Regions from separate parts of the Sporomusa termitida genome, predicted to be linked through region 1. Evidence: riboswitches for the same ligand, from Rfam matches in the RefSeq annotation. Region 1 holds a riboswitch; each other region holds the start of a gene.
What was found. Region 1 has a riboswitch for molybdenum cofactor ahead of SPTER_RS09520 (hypothetical protein). Riboswitches for the same ligand answer to the same signal wherever they lie in the genome.
Positions count from the first base shown of each region.

Region 2: linked by a shared signal. The riboswitch ahead of SPTER_RS15165 (sigma-54 interaction domain-containing protein) and the one ahead of SPTER_RS09520 (hypothetical protein) in region 1 are both predicted to bind molybdenum cofactor.
Region 3: linked by a shared signal. The riboswitch ahead of moaA (GTP 3',8-cyclase MoaA) and the one ahead of SPTER_RS09520 (hypothetical protein) in region 1 are both predicted to bind molybdenum cofactor.
Region 4: linked by a shared signal. The riboswitch ahead of SPTER_RS20395 (sigma-54-dependent Fis family transcriptional regulator) and the one ahead of SPTER_RS09520 (hypothetical protein) in region 1 are both predicted to bind molybdenum cofactor.

Region 1 is NZ_CP036259.1:2,072,583-2,077,447, reverse strand. It holds gene SPTER_RS09535 (ABC transporter substrate-binding protein) at 1-389, opposite strand, end outside; gene SPTER_RS09530 (ATP-binding cassette domain-containing protein) at 417-1,427, opposite strand; gene SPTER_RS09525 (GTP-binding protein) at 1,454-2,140, opposite strand; molybdenum cofactor riboswitch at 2,508-2,629, shown strand; gene SPTER_RS09520 (hypothetical protein) at 2,743-4,416, shown strand; gene SPTER_RS09515 (TOBE domain-containing protein) at 4,772-4,865, shown strand, end outside.
Region 2 is NZ_CP036259.1:3,213,389-3,218,253, forward strand. It holds gene SPTER_RS15165 (sigma-54 interaction domain-containing protein) at 1-2,102, opposite strand, end outside; molybdenum cofactor riboswitch at 2,217-2,330, opposite strand; gene SPTER_RS15170 (hypothetical protein) at 2,435-2,680, opposite strand; gene SPTER_RS15175 (hypothetical protein) at 2,696-3,001, opposite strand; gene SPTER_RS15180 (hypothetical protein) at 3,021-3,272, opposite strand; gene SPTER_RS15185 (sulfurtransferase) at 3,462-4,463, opposite strand; gene SPTER_RS15190 (aquaporin) at 4,487-4,865, opposite strand, start outside.
Region 3 is NZ_CP036259.1:3,191,197-3,196,061, reverse strand. It holds gene SPTER_RS15095 (GNAT family N-acetyltransferase) at 1-263, shown strand, start outside; gene SPTER_RS15090 (MBL fold metallo-hydrolase) at 302-1,090, shown strand; gene SPTER_RS15085 (flavin reductase family protein) at 1,142-1,735, shown strand; molybdenum cofactor riboswitch at 1,755-1,884, shown strand; gene moaA (GTP 3',8-cyclase MoaA) at 2,020-3,000, shown strand; gene moaC (cyclic pyranopterin monophosphate synthase MoaC) at 2,997-3,515, shown strand; gene SPTER_RS15070 (MOSC domain-containing protein) at 3,598-4,032, shown strand; gene SPTER_RS15065 (molybdopterin-binding protein) at 4,069-4,865, shown strand, end outside.
Region 4 is NZ_CP036259.1:4,394,702-4,399,566, forward strand. It holds gene SPTER_RS20395 (sigma-54-dependent Fis family transcriptional regulator) at 1-1,944, opposite strand, end outside; molybdenum cofactor riboswitch at 2,295-2,409, opposite strand; gene SPTER_RS20400 (CoA transferase) at 2,764-4,050, shown strand; gene SPTER_RS20405 (molybdopterin-dependent oxidoreductase) at 4,657-4,865, shown strand, end outside.

The sequences.
Region 1 (4,865 bases):
ATATTGGTGGAAAAGGCCTCTGAGCAATACTCCAGTCTGATTTCTCCGGCCTGCCGCATTCCCTCAATAAAGCGGCTTAATTCCGCTTCCAGCGGCACCTTGAGCGGGCAAGGCAGCAGCGAAACCATATTGAGTTTGCCGGCATTCGCCGCCCCTGTTTCCAGGCGGCGGTATAAACCGGCATCGGCAATATGTTCTTCCAACAGTTTACTAAAGGCTTCCATGTTGATTTCTTTGGTTTTTAACGCTGTCTTTAATTTGAGGACAGGCCCCAGTTGCTGCAATACGCCATCATCGGCCAACTGCGGAAAACCATTATGAATAAACACAGCCCGGGTTGCCGGATAGTTTTCAATCAACTGGCCAATGGTCAAATCGCTAAGTTCCAAACAGATCCCCCCTCACTTATGGTGTAATTATTTAATCGCAGCCGGAATGTCATTAATCAACTCACCCTGGCGCAATAATTCTCTAATGCCTGCCAGCTGACGGTCGATTTGTTCAAGCCGGATCAGGTTCTTTCGTTCTGCCGGCGTTGTTTCAATAATCTGATTTATGCCCCCGTTTTTTATAACAAGCCGTTTATCGCCCATGAGCGCCAGGATCGGGTCATGGGTAGCCATAAGCACAATCTTTTCCTTGTCAACAAGCAGCTGCAAGGCTTGCTTACGGTCAATCCCGGCATTCTCAATTTCATCAATCAGGATAATCGGCGACGAACTTAAGTATGCCGTATCAGCAATCATAAGCGCCCGCGATTGGCCGCCGCTCAGCGCAGTAACAGGTGTGTCCGGCTGAAAGGGTTCACCGGCCAGTCCGTTAGCCTTATCCACAATATGCTGGATAATGTCCCGGTCTTGTTCAACCATTCTGCTCTCGGCATGCATCCCGACAAACTCACGGACTGTCAGATCCATAATGAAATTCATATTTTGTGATAATTGCGCCACCAGCTTATGTTCAACGGCAAATCTCCTGGTCATGTCCGGAACTTGCCCATTGACCAGAATCTGGCGTTTGGTCGGCGTATCCCCTTGGGCAACCCATTCTATATCAGCCAGCAGCCTGCTTTTTCCCGAACCGGTTGGACCAACGATACAGATAATTTCACCAGCCCGGATCGTTAAGTCAATGTTTTCCGGGTTGCCGTTTTTATCAATGCCGCCGCAAATGGTTACCGTTGTGATCGTTTTTGCTTTTACTTTTAATTTTTCCATTTGGACCATAAAGGCACTAAACTGCGTTTTAAGTTCCTCATAGCCTAATCCCAAATCCTGCAGCTGGTCTTCAGTAAGGGTCTCAAAGTACAGCTGCACCGTCTGACCGTCATTCCGGTTGCCCGCCGGCAAAGACGAAAAAAAATCAAGCGCATGGGGATAATCAATAAATAACTGCCGCAAAGACAACGCCGCTAATACTTCCCACATAACCATCCGCCTTTCTGAGCATTGTTTTATAGCAAATCCATCTTGCGCACATTGCCCATTTGAAAATCCACACCCACTCGCGTTTGTCCCAAACAGTAGGAGCAAACGGCAGCAGGCATAGAAAAACGCAGACTGCAGCCACCTAACGAATCCCACGGAGCTGCCGTTTTAAATAAACGGCTCACTTCCTGAGCGCCCTGGCCGGTAATGCCATTAACATAAACAATGACCGCCCCGGGATTGGCCTGCTTGACGCGAAAGGCAAATACCTCCCGTTCCGCCTGCGAAACAATATCCCCTTTGGTGATTACGATAATATCAGCCAGTTTCAGCATCGGACCAATTTTGCGGGGTGTATTTACACCGCTAAGATTATCGATAATACACACAGCCATTACGCCGCGAATATGGGGCGAGCAGCGATTGCACAGACCGGCACTTTCAGTAATTAAAAGATCCAGGTTCTGTTTGATCCCCCACTCCAGACAGTCCTGGATATTTGTCACAAAAAAATGATCAGGGCATAAGTTGCCCGATAGTCCGGTCTTGACAAGGACATTGTTTTTTTCATATAGTTTCTGATCCTGGGTTGAGAGACAGTCAAATTTGATCACGCCGGTTTTTACACCGTCCCCCTGTAAGGCTTTAATAATGTTAAGAATTACTGATGTTTTGCCGGCCGAAGGCGGCCCGGCCACTGTGATTAGCTGCATAATATTCCCAATCTCCTATCAATAATATAACTGCCGCATCTCTGCTCCGGCAAATGTTTTATAACTCAAATTTAACACAAACTCGCAAAAATAACTACAATTAAGTCAATATGTAAATAATCAGTATTTGCATTATTTTTTTTTTTGCAATATAATAATACTATTCCCAACATAAACAAACTATATATTTATATTAACCTTGTTTATGTTTGTTTATATTCATTTTTGTTTATGGGGTTCTGAAAATCAGTTTATGTTTTATAATAACTCAATTCTGCGGGTAAATCAATTCTGTTAGACCTGCCACCAGTGGCCGTATTGTTAAATCCAGTTTCTTAATCCTCTAATAGCAATCACAAAAATGTAAATAATACATTGCTCCTTAGCCGAATTGCCTAACCCTTTTATGGCATGGCGCTCGGCCGACCGGTATAGCGGGAAACTGCTATGCTTCCCGTTTCTTTGGAAAGGATGCATTTTTTTGAGGCGGCGCAATCTCTGCGTCTATTTTGTGTTAAAACAAACCCCGCCAAAAATAATTGCCAGGCCTTCTCCAGGGAAGATTGGAAATTATTCTATGCAAAAGGTAGGGTGAGGCATATATGGGAACTTCAGCTTTTACGTTAATAATTGACGACATCGCAGTGGATACACTCCCGCTTTTCATTCAACTTGCTGCCGATACGGCTTCGGTTTATAAGGAAATCGATCTGCTCTATGAAACAGATAAGACCGGCTTTCAAAGCGCCGCCGCCCGCTCCTCTTATGCTAATCATGCCTTATTTACGACCGGCGGCATCGACCGGCAGATTTATGCTGCCAAATATTTGGGGATCATGCTTGCCGCAATAGAAGCGGGCCAAAACTCGCCCTTATTTAAAAAAGCGATCACCATTATGACCAAACGCTGGCATGTATTGTATTGCCACATCAGGGATTGTGAAACCTTTGATTTAGCCAAGGTGATTAAACCCCACTATTACTCCAAACCGGTAAAGGACAGCTATAAGCACAATCTGCTGACAGGGGCAGCCACCCGCTACATCCGGTCTTTTATCACCTTATACCCTTCCATTGACCTGCCGCTGCAAGCCACTTTGAAGTTTTCGCTGTTTATGGCCTGCGCTGTGGGCCGGCCGGTCATTGTATCAGATCCGGAACTTCTTTCAGTCATTCAAACAATCAGCAGTGCCTTAGACAATACCCGGGAAATCAGTTTATTAAAAAGCAGGTTAAATAAATCAGCAGTCAAAAAAATGGCCCGCTATCTAAAAAATGTCATTTATCAAAAGATATTTCAAAATTATCTCGACCCCTGGCAGGATGACCGCCTCCTGGAAGGGTTTGCCCACTGTAATGCTTATCTCTCGGCCGAAGAGGGTATTTCGCTGCTTTCGCCGACCTTGATTGCCCAGATCAAGGAGCGGGACGTTGAACTCCTCTGCCGCCTGTATATTGTAAAAATGGCTGCCGAAACCTTCCGCGCCGGTCAGGTAAAGAAAACGAAAGAAGAAATGGAATTAGATTGTGCTGAATTCGTCATGTTGGGTTTAAATCTGCTTGACTTTGTAAGAGAGTATAAAAAAGCTAAAAAGTATTATTTTGAACATAATGCTGCTTATCTGTACCCGGAAGTGGATAATCTAAAAAAACAGCTAAGTGATTACGAACTGGAAATCCGGCGGCTAAAAACAGATTTAACAGCCAAAAACAAATTATTGGCAGCCAAAGAAGAAGAAATTAACGACCTGGCTGTCAAGCAAGAATTTGTCCTTAATTCAATGTTCACGGAGAAAAAGCTGCCGCAAACCAGCTGTCAGCCTCAACAGAATGTACTTAACGGCCAAGTCAGCAATGTCAGGGCAATGCCAGCCGGCAACCTTACAGCAATATCCGAGCAGCTCCCTGACTCAGAGTCTGCTATAAAACTGCTGGCCACTGTGCAGGCACTGGTTATCGGCGGTGCCGATAGCTGGCAGGCAAAATTGAAAGCCAAGCTGCCTCATTTTACCTATCTGGCCGGCGATGCCGCCGGTTTTGATGAAGCCCTGCTTCTTCATGCCGATATTGTTTTTGCCAATGTGCGCTGTAAATTTAGTCACGGTTGCTTCTATAAGATGATCAAGCTGGTCCGCCAGCATGAAAAACAATTGGTATTCCTGTCTAAAACAAATATTCCCCTGACAATCCGGCAAATGGCAAATGCCGCCGGCCCTCCTGCCCCTGACAGCAATACCCTTGAATACAGCGCGATCGGCTGTGCGGTTGAATTATAAATTTAAGGGCATAATAAAGAAACTACCTGATTGGGTAGTTTTTTTATTATGCCTGCTATAATCAACCGCAGTTGTTTAGGGTTAGGTTATGTTTAAATGCCAAGTCTGATCCCCGCCTTGATCAGCGCCTTGACCTGTATAAAGCATTATACCCGACAACATAAACTAACCAAACTCAACTTATTGTTATCATATTGTTAGATATTCATCGTATTCAAGAGATATATTGCAGTATAGCTAGATATATTTATATTTCGGATGAATTTGACGAAATATATCAGTATTTATTGATTTTTATTATATAATATGCTATATTGTAACTAAGCAAATTACCAAATAAAGGAGTGACAGAGCTATGAAAATCAGTGGCAGAAACAAACTGGAAGCAACCGTAAAAGAAGTGGTAAAGGGTGCCGTTATGGCCAAAGTTGTCATGGATTGTAAAGGCA
Region 2 (4,865 bases), 1.1 Mb from region 1:
ATGCCCAGGATCTGGGCTGCGCCCGGCACATAATTATCGGCATGCAGCAACGCCGTTTGTATCGCAACTTTCTCCAGGTTTTCCAGGCAGAGCAGCTCGCCGGCCTGGCCTTTGCGGTTTGTAAACTCCTCTATCTTCAGCGGACAGGTTTCCAGAATAATGTAGTTGGGCAGATTTTCCGGCTTAATCAGCTCACCCTGGGCAGTATTTACCGCATAAATCATTGCGTTTTGCAATTGCCGCACATTGCCGGGCCATTGGTATTCATTGATTTTTTTCTGCGCTGCCGGGCTGAGTTTGGGAACCTGCCAGCCTTGTTTCCGGCAATAGTTTTCCACGAAAAATTCACTGAGGAGTTTAATGTCGTTGCCGCGCTCCCGCAGCGGCGGGATATTAATTGTCAGTACCGATAAGCGGAAGTAAAGGTCCTCGCGAAACAGATTTTCTTTTACCATTTTATAAATATCTTTGTTGGTAGCCGCAATCAGCCTGAAATCAACTTTCTTGGAACGGCTGCCGCCAACCCGCATGATTTGCTTGTCTTCCAGCGTTCTCAGTAACACAGCCTGCACCTCCAGCGGCATGTCGCCAATCTCATCGAGAAAGAGGGTGCCGCCATGGGCCAGTTCAACCTTACCGGCTCTGCCGCTCCGTTCGGCACCGGTAAAACTGCCGCCTTCATACCCAAACAGTTCGCTTTCAATTAACTCCCGGGGCATAGCCGCACAGTTTACGGCCATAAACGGGCCTTGCGGGCAATACACATTATGGATGGCCTGGGCATACAGTTCCTTGCCTGTCCCGCTTTCCCCCACCACCAGAATGTTCTCCGGTGAACTGGCAAAGCGCCGCGCCAAAGCCATACTTTTTTTAAACTCCTTATTCTCACTGATAATATCTGCAAAGGTATAGGCAGACGTACTGCCGGCCCTGCTGTTTTGCTGAATGGCGACCTTTTCCGCCCCACTGATTTTTAACAGGGCGACCTCTAATTCCTGGGTATACTGGTTTAGCACCGGCCGGATACTGACATGATAGAAGCTTCTGTCGGCCCCCACGCACAGCCTTTCTTCCGTCGAAACACTCTCACCTTTTTTCACTAACGCCAGCAAAGAGGAATTGTTGCCAAGAAATTCATTGATATTGCGGTTATGTGCCTCTTCGGCTCTAAGCTTCAGAATCCGGGTACCGGCCGGATTGATATACAGGATCTGCCCGTCGGCGTCAATGGCGACAACGCCGTCGTCAATAAACGCCAGCATAGCCGTCAGTACATTATTCATAGTGGCAACCTTATCCTGGTTAATCTGCATCTGCCGGTTGAAGGCATCGGCCCTTTCATTGGCAACATATAAAGCAGCATTGGCCCTTTTCAGGTAGAGCTGGTTCTCAATGACCATAGCCATAGAAATAAGCAAACCCATGCTATGGGGCCCCAGCTTTTTAAGGGTTTCTTCTTCCGGCGTATTCAGCAGCGGCTGACTGACCAGCACCAGGGCGGCCTGAATCTCGCCTGCTTCATTTGTGATTGGCACCGCCGAGGCAATACTGTTTTGAAAGGCCACACAGTAATGCTCCGGCCCCAGCAGCTGCACAGGCCGTTTAAGACGGAAACACAGTTCATGGGCCGTAGTCCCTTCCGCATCCTCACTGGCAACAATACCTGTCCGGGAATCATATTCAGGCAGCGAGGTGAAGCTTTCCAGGCTGCCTTCATTCAGCAGGATAACGCCGTCTATGTCGAATAAGTAAAAGATGTAGCCACACTCGACGATAATTTTTTTAAATGTTTGGGCCAGATTCTTGGTTGCCTCAATCAGAGCATGATTTTTGTTTAAAATTTCAGATAATTTTTGCGGGCTTAAATTGGAATTGGTAACTACCGAATAAGGATTCACCCCCCACTTACGGGATCTGATCCACGAGGCGGCGACTTCCTGGTCCATGTACGGGTAATTCCGCGGATCTTCTGCTTCATTCTGCAGAAAATCCTGCTTACATCGCAGTATGGCCTGCCACCGTTCCCGTGAGAGTAGCCCCCTGTTAGCAATAAAGTACCCGGTCTGTAAGCCTGAGACATCATGAGTGTGCTTCATAACCATCAACTACAGCTCCCCCTTATTTTTTCTAACAGACAGATTTATAAAATACTGCAAATTGCTTGGACGGCACGCATGACCGCAGATTGAGAATTAATACACATATAAAAAAAGAAGCCTGGTTTTTCCAGACTTCCTTCGCACAATTGGGCAGGCACAAAAATTACTTTTCATACCTTTCGGTCATCACCTCCCCCAGGGGGATATGACAACTCGGAACTCTCTTGTAATTATGTATTATTCTAATACGTTCGCCATAAGTCCTGTTAAGAAAGTATGTAGTAGCTATATTTTTTGACAAAATTCGTCATTAGTACTGTATTAGCTCACAGTATTTAACAGGCGAACTGTCCTTTATTGATGGCAACAAGCTTCTGTTTGGCTGCTTCCGTCGTTTTCCCCAAAGGAACACTGGTTTTATCCACCATATTAAGCAGCACATATTCCCCTTTGTTCATTATAATCGTCTCGCTGCCGAATTCTGTATTTGTAAAAGACGGATATTCCACTTCCCACTCTCCTTTGGTATAGAATAAACCGCCGGCAAACAGGCTGCCGCCCCGCTGGAACGCTACAGCCAAAGCCGGTACAGCCGCCTATTCTGTGCCGTCTTCACCGCCGGCAGCCGGACCGGCCATGCCGGCGGGAGGCGTATGCCATTTACAGGTTTTTACCAGCCCGTCCTGCGATGGCTTTTTATGCTTGTTACAGGGATTCGCACACAGTTTCCCAATATATAGGCACATAACGGTTGGCCGTGCTTTCGGCGGCGGCAGGTCTGCGCCGCATTGCTTGCAGTTCTTGCGTTCGGGGAAATTATAGGTGCCACAGGCCGGGCAGGGGGCCGGTTTTTCCTTAGGCGGCTTACAGCCGCCGCAATAGGGATTACAGGACCAGCACATAACGGTCTAGCGTTTACCGCTAGCCGGCATCAAGCCGGCTCAGCGCAGTCAATAGTGTTGTTTTCAGATGCAGCACATGGGTGGACTCCGGGTATTCCACGCCGGCCTGCTGAAAAATCTCTCTTAGCTTTTTTTCTATATCCTGGTGGGATTGATAGTCTGCCAAATCCATGGCCAGATTGCCCATAAATGCCGTTAACGAAGTGGCTGTCTGGTCGCCTTGCTGGATCTTATTCCATACGGCCGTCGCCGCCTGTAATGTGAATGGCATGATAGTCCCTCCTGTTGGCTTTGTTGCTTTGAGTATTGCACCATTTACGCCCCCCGTCAAGATTCAAATCAGGACAGATTTTCACCTTTTGTCCCGTTTTGCTACGCCTGTACCCTGAACCCGGTCATCCGGCCGCTGGATTGCCTGATCGCAAGGTTTAACAGGCCGTAAGATCCTTTACGGGGAGACTCACAGGCCTGCCGCCTGTCTCAAATTAGGACTGCCGCCTTGTTCCTGCCCGGCAATCCGGCCGCTGTCTGCCGGCAATTCCCTGTTTCGACTCCACTCCGCCCAGGACCCTGCGTAATTTTGTACCTGTTTGTACCCGAGCAGCTCGCTTAGCACATAGGCGGTATGAGCGGCACGAACACCGGCCTGACAATAAATAATAACTCTTTTATCCGGCGTAACGCCCCTGGCTGCGAATAATTGCTTCAATTCGCCGGCAGTTTTAAGGGTTTGATCACCGTTTAGAGTATCGGCCCAGTACAGCCACACGGCCCCGGGGATCCGTCCCGGCCTGGCCGCCCCCGGGGCCTGAACGGCACCGGCGAACTCCGGCCATTCCCGGACATCGAGAATAACCGTGCCGGGATCAGGCTGCTCCACAGCCGCCAGTACCTCGGCCATTACCGCTAATTTGCCGGTTTCCGGTCCAATGATCTGAAAATGGCCGGCCGCGGCCGCCGCGGCCCTGTCGGTTATTCCGTACCCTGCCGTTTCCCAAGCACGCAAACCTCCGTCCAGCAGCTTTACCTTATAATGGCCGGCCATGTCCAGCAGCCACCATAAATGAGCACTATATGCCGGCCCGTGTTTATCGTTGCCGGCATATAGAACCAGGGTATCCTGATTTGTAATTCCCCGCTTGCCCAGCACCGCCGCCAGGTGGCCAAGCTCCGGAATCGTTCCCGGGGTACCGGCATAATCACTCACCCCCATATTTATGGCCCCGGGAATATGCCCGGCTTGGTATTGCTCCGGCGGCCTGACATCAATCACTTTAACCTTTTTATTCGCCAGCAGCACCTGCAGCACTGCCGGGTTAATAAGCGCCGCCCTGGCGGCATAACCCGCAGGGCCGTTATTGCTGCCGGCGGCTGCACCGCCGGCAATTGCCTGCCACCATAGAAACAGGGTTATGGCCGCCGCCATAACCCCACCGGTAAGAGATGCTTTTTGTCTTTCCATCTTATCCGCTCCTTTGCCTGTGGTTAGTTACTGCACTGCTTACGCAATTGCGGAACTTCCAGAAACTTATAAATGACGGCCGCGGAAACCGCGCCTAACACCGGTGACACAATATACAGCCAGAGGTGTGCCAGGTTGCCGGATATAACAGCCGGCGCAATGGAACGGGCCGGATTGAAAGAACCGCCGGAGACCGGTCCGGCCACCGCAGCGCCAATAAAAACAGTCAGGCCAATGGCCAGCCCGGCGAAGCTGCCCTCCGCCCGGGCATCGGTGGCAACACTGATAATGACAAACATCAGGAAAAAAGTAAAGATGAACTCAATGGCAAAAGACACGCCGATAAGGTGCTGACCCACCGGCAGCGAAGGAAACGTACCGCCCAGATCATACAAATTGCCA
Region 3 (4,865 bases), 1.1 Mb from region 1:
GCAACCAGGGGACCGGCCGGCATTTGCTGCAGGAACTGCTGCACAGACCGGGACACTATTGCCGGCCTGAGTTTGGCAGCCATCGTGCCCGGCCTTACCAGGTGACAACAGTTGCCAAAGGGGAAGCGGCCCGCTTTTATGAAAAAAACGGGTTTGCGGCCTGTGCTTTTTCCGCACTTGCCGCCCCTTATGACCGGCAGTGTGAGGCGTGCCCGGAACAAGCAGCCTGCCGGCCTGTGGCCATGCTGTTTGCGCGCTCCTGAAGCAAACCTGCAATATTACAATTAGGAGCGAAGCGGAAATGGAAGGAAGTTTTATTTTACTGGGGACCGGAGCCGGGCCAGGCTTACCGTCGTTCTTTTGCAACTGCGCCGGCTGTCAGGAAGCCAGACGAAAGCCGGAGCTGGCGCGGACCCGCAGCAGTGCGCTGCTGGACACCGGCGACAGCAAGATCCTTATTGACACCTCGCCGGATGTAAGGCGGCAGCTGCTCAGGGAAGGTATTGACCGGATTGATTATGTTTTTCTGACCCACTGGCATTATGATCATTTTGGCGGCCTGGGCGAGCTGGAGTACTACGTAAAACTGGCAAGGCGGGAACCGGTGCCCCTGTTTTTGCCGCCTAGTGCCGGGAAGCAGTTTGCGGCAGCCTTCCCCAATCTGGCGGATGTTTTTGCCGTCAGGTCCTGGGCATTTGGCCGGCAATACCTTTTCGGCGCAGTGGGCCTAACGCCGCTGCCGGCCAATCACGGCATCGAAACGGCCGGCTTTTTGCTGGCCGCCGGGGCTGCCAGGCTGGCTTATTTCCCCGATACAGCCGGACTGCCGGCCCTAAGCGCACAACAGGTGACCGGTGTGGACTGGCTGATCTGTGATGCAACCTTCCATGGTGACAACTGGTACCCTGATGTGCACATGTCCCTGGAACAAGCCATTGCTCTTGGCCGGCAGGTCAACGCCAGGCAGACGGTGCCCACTCATCTGGCCATCCACTACAGCCGGCCGGTGACCGCCAGGGAGCTGCAGGCAGAGGTGGCGCCCTATGGTAATGTGGTGGTGGCTTATGACGGTATGCATATTACGCTGTAGCCGCAGCTGAAAAGCTTATGGCGGCAATACCACAAGGAAGCGGGAGAAACAATGAAAAAGTCGCTGGGAGCAAAAGTGGTGGCCATGCCTTCGCCGGTATGGATCGTGGGAACGTACGGCGATCATGGCCGGCCCAATATTATGACCGTTGCCTGGGGCGGAATATGCTGTTCAGTCCCGCCGTGTATTGCCATAGCTGTGCAGCAGTCACGGTTAACCCATAGCAATATTACCAAACGCAAGGCCTTTACGGTGAATGTCCCCTCCAGGCACCATCTGGCTGCGGCCGATTATGCCGGTATTGCCTCCGGCAAATACACCGATAAGTTTGCCGTTGCCGGTCTCACTCCTGTCAGGAGTGAACTGGTCGATGCGCCTTATATCGGGGAATTTTTGCTGGTGTTGGAGTGTAAGCTGCTGCATACGGTTGCGCTTGGCGGCCATACCCAGTTTATTGGGCAGATCCTGGATGCCAAAGCCGATGCGGCTGTGCTCCGTGATAATGAAAATCCGGCGATGGCGAGTGTTAGCCCGCTTATTAGCAGTGCCGCCGACCGAAAGTATTATGCACTGGGTGAGTGCTTGGGACAGACCTATCACATTGGCTTACAGCTTGTGGATCAAGAAGAAGGGAAGAATGTATAAGACTGGCCTGTAAATTCCATAACAATTGACACTCCGAGCTGCATGACCTAAAGATATCTATGGTCTGTCAGTCTGGACCTGGCGGTTCACGGGGCAGTGGAAGAAATTCCACTACCTCCCATTTGGGAAAGGAGGCGTTTCATGAGTTTGAGATAAAACTTCTGTGCGCTTGCGGCACAGAAGTTTTTGTTTGGTAATAACTTTAGCAAGCTGTTACGCGCCGGGCGGCTTGAAGCATACGCAGCAGCGCAATATTCATTTTACCAGGAAGGAAGTGAGTCTATATGCTTGACAGTTATGCCAGAGAGGTCGACTATTTGCGCGTTTCGGTCACGGACAGGTGCAATTTACGCTGTAAGTACTGCATGCCGGCTGAGGGAATAGAAAGTCTTGGGCATACGCAGATACTGGCCCTGGAGGAGATTGTCCGGCTGGTCCGGGTGGCGGCCCGGGTGGGAATTCGCAAGGTAAGGTTAACCGGCGGCGAGCCGCTGGTTCGTAGAAATATCACAGACCTTGTTGCGCAAATCGCGGCGATTCCGCAAATTACCGAGATCGCGCTGACAACAAACGGGGTACTATTTGCGGACCTGGCCGCAGAGCTTAAAGCTGCCGGGCTAACCAGGGTGAATTTCAGTCTGGACAGTCTTGAGCCGGACTGTTTCCACTATATTACCAGCCGGGGGAATTTGATTGATGTGACCGGGGCTATTGCCAAGGCGCTGGCGCTGGGGCTGGCCCCGGTAAAAATAAACACCGTGGTTATGAAAGGGATCAATGACCATGAAATCCTTGCTTTTGTCAGGCTGGCCAAAGAAATGCCGCTCCATGTGCGGTTTATCGAGTTTATGCCGGTCGGGGACCTGCCCTTTTATCAGACGGACCGGATGGTAAGTGTTAGTGAGATCAAAGCAATTATTGCCCAGCAGTATGATTTATACAGCGGCCCGGCCGTACAGGGGAATGGGCCTGCCAAATGTTACCAGATAAACGGCGGCCTTGGCAGTATTGGCTTTATCAGCGCGATGAGCGATCATTTTTGTTCCGAATGCAACCGGCTGCGCCTGACTGCCGATGGCAAGCTGCGGGGCTGCCTGTTCGGCAAACAGGAAATTAATTTGAAAATGGCTCTGCAAAACGGGGCCAGTGATGAGAAACTTGCCCACCTGTTCAGCAAAGCAATCAGGGAAAAGCCGCGCTGTCATCATATGTCTGAAGGCTGGGGCGCCGATAATAAACGCAAGATGTATCAAATAGGGGGATGATGATGGATTTTACCCATTTTAATACGGCTGGTTATGCCCGGATGGTGGATGTCAGTGAAAAAACAGATACTGTACGCATCGCCACCGCCCAGGCGGTTGTCCGCATGCAGCCTGCTACCCTGCAGACGATCCGAAACGGCGGCATCAAAAAAGGGGATGTTCTGGCGGTTGCCCAGGTTGCCGGCATCATGGGGGCCAAGCAGACTGCCGGTTTTATTCCCATGTGCCATCCTTTGATGCTCACGTCGGTAGATATCAGCTTTGCCATCAATGAACCGGACGCCAGCATCACCATTTGCTGCCAGGTAAAAACAACCGGGAAGACCGGCGTGGAGATGGAGGCTATCAGCGGCGCCTCGATTGCGGCCATGACGGTGTATGATATGACCAAGGCGATTGACCGCTGGATGGAAATCAGCGATATCCGGCTATTGGAAAAAAGCGGCGGGAAGAGCGGCCATGTCAAACGGGAACAGTTGGGAGAGGGGATACCATGTATAAAACAGCAATTCTGATTATGAGTGATAAAGGCGCCCGCGGTAAGCGGCATGATGAAAGCGGCCGGCCGGTACAAGCATCGCCGGGGAGGTCCCGGGAATGACGAAAGTACTGGCAATAAATAGCAGTAAGGAAAAAGGCCAGCCCAAGCAAGCGGTGGCGAAAGGCTACTTTGCGCTGAACTGGGGGCTGCAGGGCGATGCCCACGCCGGCGACTGGCACCGGCAGGTAAGCCTGCTTGGCAATGAAAGTATTGATAAAATCAGAAGACTGGGCCTTGACAATCTGGCCACAGGCAGCTTTGCCGAAAACATTACCACCGCCGGCATCGTTTTATTTACGCTCCCGGTCGGCAGCCGGCTCAGGGTAGGCGAAACCGTGCTGGAGGTGACACAAATTGGTAAAGAGTGCCATAAGGGTTGTGCCATCCGGGAAAAAACAGGCGATTGTGTCATGCCCCGGGAAGGGATTTTTGCCAGGGTAATTACCCCGGGCTGGATAAAACCGGGGGATGAAATAGTGAGGCTCGACTAAATACGGTGTTAAGCAACAACAGAGAGGGTTGGAGATATGCAGATAGTCAGAGTGGAAGAAGCCATCGGCAACGTGCTCTGCCATGACATTACCCAAATAGTGCCTGGTGAATTCAAGGGCCAGGCGTTTAAAAAAGGCCACATCATTACCGAACAGGATATACCCAGGCTTTTGCAGCTGGGGAAGGAGCATTTATATGTATGGGAGGTTAAGGAAGGATTCTTGCATGAAAATGACGCCGGCCTGCGTATTGCCCGGGCAATACAAGGGGTCGGGCTTGCTCTGACTGAGCCCCGGGAGGGTAAAGTCAGTCTTGTAGCCGAGTATGACGGCCTGTTCACGGTAAATGAAGAGTTTTTAACAAGCATCAATATGATTGAGGAGATTGTTGCCGCAACCCGGAACAACCACAGACCGGTAAAAAAAGGGGATATCGTTGCCGGTGTCCGGGTTATTCCTTTGCTGATTGAGGAAGCGAAAATCAAAACAGTGGAAGCGATTGGACAAGCCGCCGCGGTCACGGCCGTTTCCCCATATCGCGCCTGTAAGGTCGGTATTATTACGACCGGCAGCGAGGTTTATCATGGGCGTATTCAGGATAAGTTCGGACCGGTCGTAAAAGCCAAGGTGGAAGGCTACGGCTGTGAAGTAATGCAGCATATCCTTGTGCCTGATGACCGGGACCAAATCGCCCAGGCCGTGAGGGCCTTAATCGCTGACGGGGCTGATTTGATCCTGACAACCGGCGGCATGTCGGTTGACCCGGATGATGTCAGCCCCAGCGGGATCAGGAAGGCCGGTGCGGAAATTGTCACCTATGGCGCGCCTGTATT
Region 4 (4,865 bases), 2.3 Mb from region 1:
TTTTTCCATTTCTTTGACGGAAAGATTAACTGTCAGCGCCTCATTACCGGTTATTGATTCTATTTCCTCTACCGTTGTTTCGATTACCTCTTTTGCCGGCAGGACAGGAGTGGGAGAAGCGTTTACTATTTCATCCGGAAGATGTTCAGGATAGATAATACCGTCAGTGTTCATGCACACCGCATAGGAGATTGCGTTACTTAACTGGCGAATGTTCCCGGGCCAGTTATACTGCAATAATATATATTTCGCCGCGTTGCTTAAAATAGGTTTATCGATAGACTCCGCATTAGAGTAAGTAGTAATAAAGTGATCCATCAGTTGAACAACGTCTGAGCCTCGTTCCCTTAATGGTGGTATATTGAGCTTAAATACGGATATACGGTAGTATAAATCCTCCCGGAATAATTCTTTCTTAACTAGTTCTAACAGATTTTTATTCGAAGCGGCAACCAAGCGGAAATCAACAGGAATGTAGCGGGTACCGCCCAAGCGCATAATCATTTTATCTTCCAATACCCTAAGCAGGACGGCCTGAAGCGCTACAGGCATATCGCCAATTTCATCAAGAAAGAGCGTACCGCCGCTGGCTTGTTCAATTTTCCCGGGTTTGCCGATGCGTTCGGCGCCGGTAAATGCCCCTGGCTCATAACCAAATAATTCGCTTTCGATTAGATTTTTGGGAATTGCCGCACAGTTTACGGCTATAAAGGGGCCATCCGGCCTGCTCTCATTATGGATTGCCTGGGCAAAGACCTCTTTGCCTGTTCCGCTTTCCCCTTGTATAAGTACATTAAAATTGTAGCGGGCAAATCTTTTTGCCAAACTTTTTAATTTTAAGGATTGGGGAGAAGTGCCTACTATGTTTTCAAACGTAAATCTCGTTGTAAAACCATTGCCTGAATACCCTTTAAGTGTTTGGTTAACTGGTTTAAGCGTTATTAAGTAACCTATATTATTATTATTATAATTCTTTATTGGCTGGATCAGGCCCGAAAATAATTTTTGCTTTGTTTTTTTAATACTAATATTAGTATTTATACTGGGTTTTTCGGTCTCGAAAATAGACTGGACAAAAGGCTTGTTTTCAATAATGTCGCTAATCTGTGAACCTACAAGTTCTTGGGGAAGATGCTTGAATATTGCATCGGCAGCTTCGTTAGCTTTTGTAATCACCCCGCACTCGTTAAGCATAATCATAGCATCTTCTGTGCCTGTAAGCGCAATATGAAACAATTCCTTATTTACTGAAAGCTGAAACTCCTTCTGTATTGTTTCCGCCATAATAACAGCAAGGCCCAGTGAATATGGATTTTGACGGTCAAAGCGCGGGCTGCATATAGTCAGCGTTCCTTCCAGATTGCTGTTCGCGTCAAAAATAGGCGCAGATGAGGCAGAAATATTATTAAATATTCGGCAGAAATGTTCGGGTCCGCAAAGCTGAATGGGAGTCCTAAAATGTATACACAGATCATGCGCACAGGTTCCGATAGTTTCCGCTGTCCAAATTGTACCCGGACTAATGCGGAACTTATTTTTCCCCAAAGCGTGAACAACACGAAGAATAAGGCCATTTTCATCGCTTAGGAAAATATAGGACTCAATAAGGGACAGCATATTTTCCAATTGGGAGATATAGGGGCTTGCGGCTTGAATCAAAAAGTTTTTTTCTTTAATTCGGTTTTCGAAAGAAACTGCATCCATAAGGGGCGGATTACTATAAACTAAAGGGTCAAGACCATTTTCACTTGATCTTATCCATGACTCTACTATTTCCGGCCGAACCAGGCTAACTTGAGCTGGCGTAATTTTTTTTTGGAGCAAATCCATTTTCTGCTGCTTAATATTCTCTATAAGAATATTATTCTCGGCATTAATGCGTTGAGCATTGATATTATTTAAATTTTGTATAATGGGGCTGATTAAATATTCCAGAGGTTGCATAATGACGCTCCCTTTCTTACCTGTACTTTTCTCCTGGTTTCCTTATCCCCCTATCCATTGGCAAAATTGTCGTATTTATTTCAGTTTTCTTTCTATTTTATCGCTGGAGTGGCTGCAAATAAAAAATCAGCTTTGCCAAATTCAGCTTCCTTTCAACAGGGAGTACTTGAAAAATAACCTGGCAGTTCCTCCGGTCCGCAACTGCCAGGTTAAGCCGTCCGCCCTTTGTGTTGCTTCCAACCGGTATTCTTGGTAATAAACCGTATGTCTCTAAACGACACAACACAACTCCAAGCAGGCCGGCTTGTGCATGTATGGCTTGCAGAATCGAGATGCAAAAAAGCAAAGGAAGTCCCCCGGAAGGACTTCCTTTGCTCAAAGGCAGGCATGAAAATTACTTCTCACACCCTTACGGTCATCACTTCCCCCTGAACTGGAAATGATGACTCGGAACTCGCTCTTCATCTATAATGTTCTATTTTTCATTATGGGATAAAATACTGCTTTGTTTGATAATTCTATTCTACGGGCCAAGTCAGGCTATTGTCAAGATATTATTAATCAATTTGGGACACGGGTATGTCACAATTAAGAAATTATGTCCCAGCCTAGCTAAATAAGGCGCATATTTTTGGGGTTTGACCTATGGCACAATACTTGCATCAAATTATATAGTAAGCCGCACGGTTCGCATTGCTATTTGGCTTAGGTGTATTCCCGGTTATTATCAATAAAAATTAACTAGATAAGGGGTGGTTCATGTCAGTGAAGCGTGGTTTTGTTTTGAGGAAAAAATAAAATAGAGAGGACATGATGAAAATGAATCGTTGGGAAAAGCTTGAGCACAAGCCAGCGCCATTGTTCGCCCCTGCTTTTGGACCACTTGCGGGAATAAGGGTATTGCTCAATGGAACGGTTGTGGCGGCTCCCTTCTGTGCTACGATGATGAGTGACTTTGGCGCCGAGGTAATTGCGCTTGAACGGCCCAAAGTAGGCGGCGATCCTGCCCGCCATCAGCGACCGCAGATTGCGGAAGGAAACAAGCATATCGGTGGCGGCTGGGTGCAAAACTCCAGAAACAAACTAAGTTTCGCACTGGAGACCAACCTGAATATACCGGAATCCAGAGAAATCTTTTTGTCCCTGATTAAGAATTCTGATGTTTGGATTGAAAATATGGTTTGGATTGACAAGCTGGGTATCTCCGACGAAATGCTAATGGAGGTCAACCCCAAATTAGTTATCTGCCACATTAGCGGTTACGGGACTTCTGGCTTTGGCGGTGATCAAAGACAAATAAACCGACCCGGCTATGACCCCTTGGGGCAATCTGAATCCGGGTGGGCTTTGCTGCAGGGTTATCCTGACCGTGAGCCCTACTATGCGCAGCAGTATATAGGCGACTACCTGACAGGTTTAATCGCAGTCAATGGCATCCTGATGGCTTATATGAATGCGCAAAAAACCGGCAAGGGCCAAAGCATCGATGCTAGCTTGACTGAAAGCTGGATGAGGCTGATGGATGACAACTTTGTACTCTGGACCACTAGCCAAACCCTCAAACACAGACAGGGGATTATGCAAACCGCTTTCCAGCCGGCCGGTGTTTTTGAATGTGGAGACGGAGGCTATATTAATCTTGGTTCCTATGGCAAAACAGCTTACAATAACGTATTAAAAGGCTTTGGCATCGACTCGGAGAAATACTCCTACGAAGAATGCAGCAGCTCACCTGAAGCAGTTGCCAGTCCGTTGGGCCGTGAATTGGATGGTATTTTCAAAAAATTCTTCAAGGAACATACGGCCCAGGAAGCAATAAACATCTGCATTGACAACAAGATCTCAGCAGCACATATTAAAACCGCTGAGGAAGTTTACAATGAACCCCACTGGCACCTGAGAGGTGACTGGGTAAAATACACCGATCAGACGCTAAACAAGGACGTTGAAGCCTTTGGTATTATACCCAAGCTCTCAGAAACCCCGGGGCAGGTATGGCGTGGCGCCCCGGCCCTGGGCCAGGATACTAGCAGGGTACTTACCGAACTTCTTGGCTACAACGAAAACGAAATTGAAGCCTTAAAAGGCAAGGGGGTAATTGATTAAAGCATTGTTTTTAAAAAACAGCTAATAGCAGCGTACAGCAATGAAGGGTTGGCAGCGGCATAGTCGCTCCAACCCCGTTTCTTTATTCTATATTATACTGCAGTAGACAAACATGGCTAAAAATTCGCAAGCATAATTAATTTGGGACACATGGTTTCACAAATAAAAATGTTTGTCCCAAAGCCCAGTTTGACTGGCGAAAACCGGGGTTTTATCGTTTGGCACAATACTTGCAACATTAAAAAGAATGTAGAATGCATACTGCTCTTTTGTCGACTGTGTAAGCCTGTGAAATCAAGAGATTTCCACAGAAAATCATGTAACTTATAGAGAGGAGTGAAATAGCATGTGTTTTAGACCGCCTGAAATAAAAAAGCCGATAATATGTCCGGCCTGTGGGGCGAGGAACCCAGGGATCAATACAAAATGCAAGAAATGCGACAAGCCACTACCTGTTGAGTCTAAATAAAGGAATACTTGGCATCAGCCGGGGAACCCCCCGCTGAGGTTAGTGGGAGAGTGAGTATTTAAAGGAGGTGACCCAAAGCGCGCAGGATAGTCACACAGGAATTATTTAAAACCTAAATTTTCAAAGGAGGAAGCTATATGTCCGGAAAAGAATGGCAGTGGCAGGAAGGCGAATATACGGTAACCCGTTCTACTCATTGGTCAGGACCGGGTTGTCATGATGGATGCGGCCTTCTGTATTACACAAAAGATAACAAATTAGTAAAGGTCGAGGGCGACCTTGATAATCCCTATAACATGGGCAGACTATGTATGCGTTGCCTGAATCAGGTTGAAGCCTATAATAG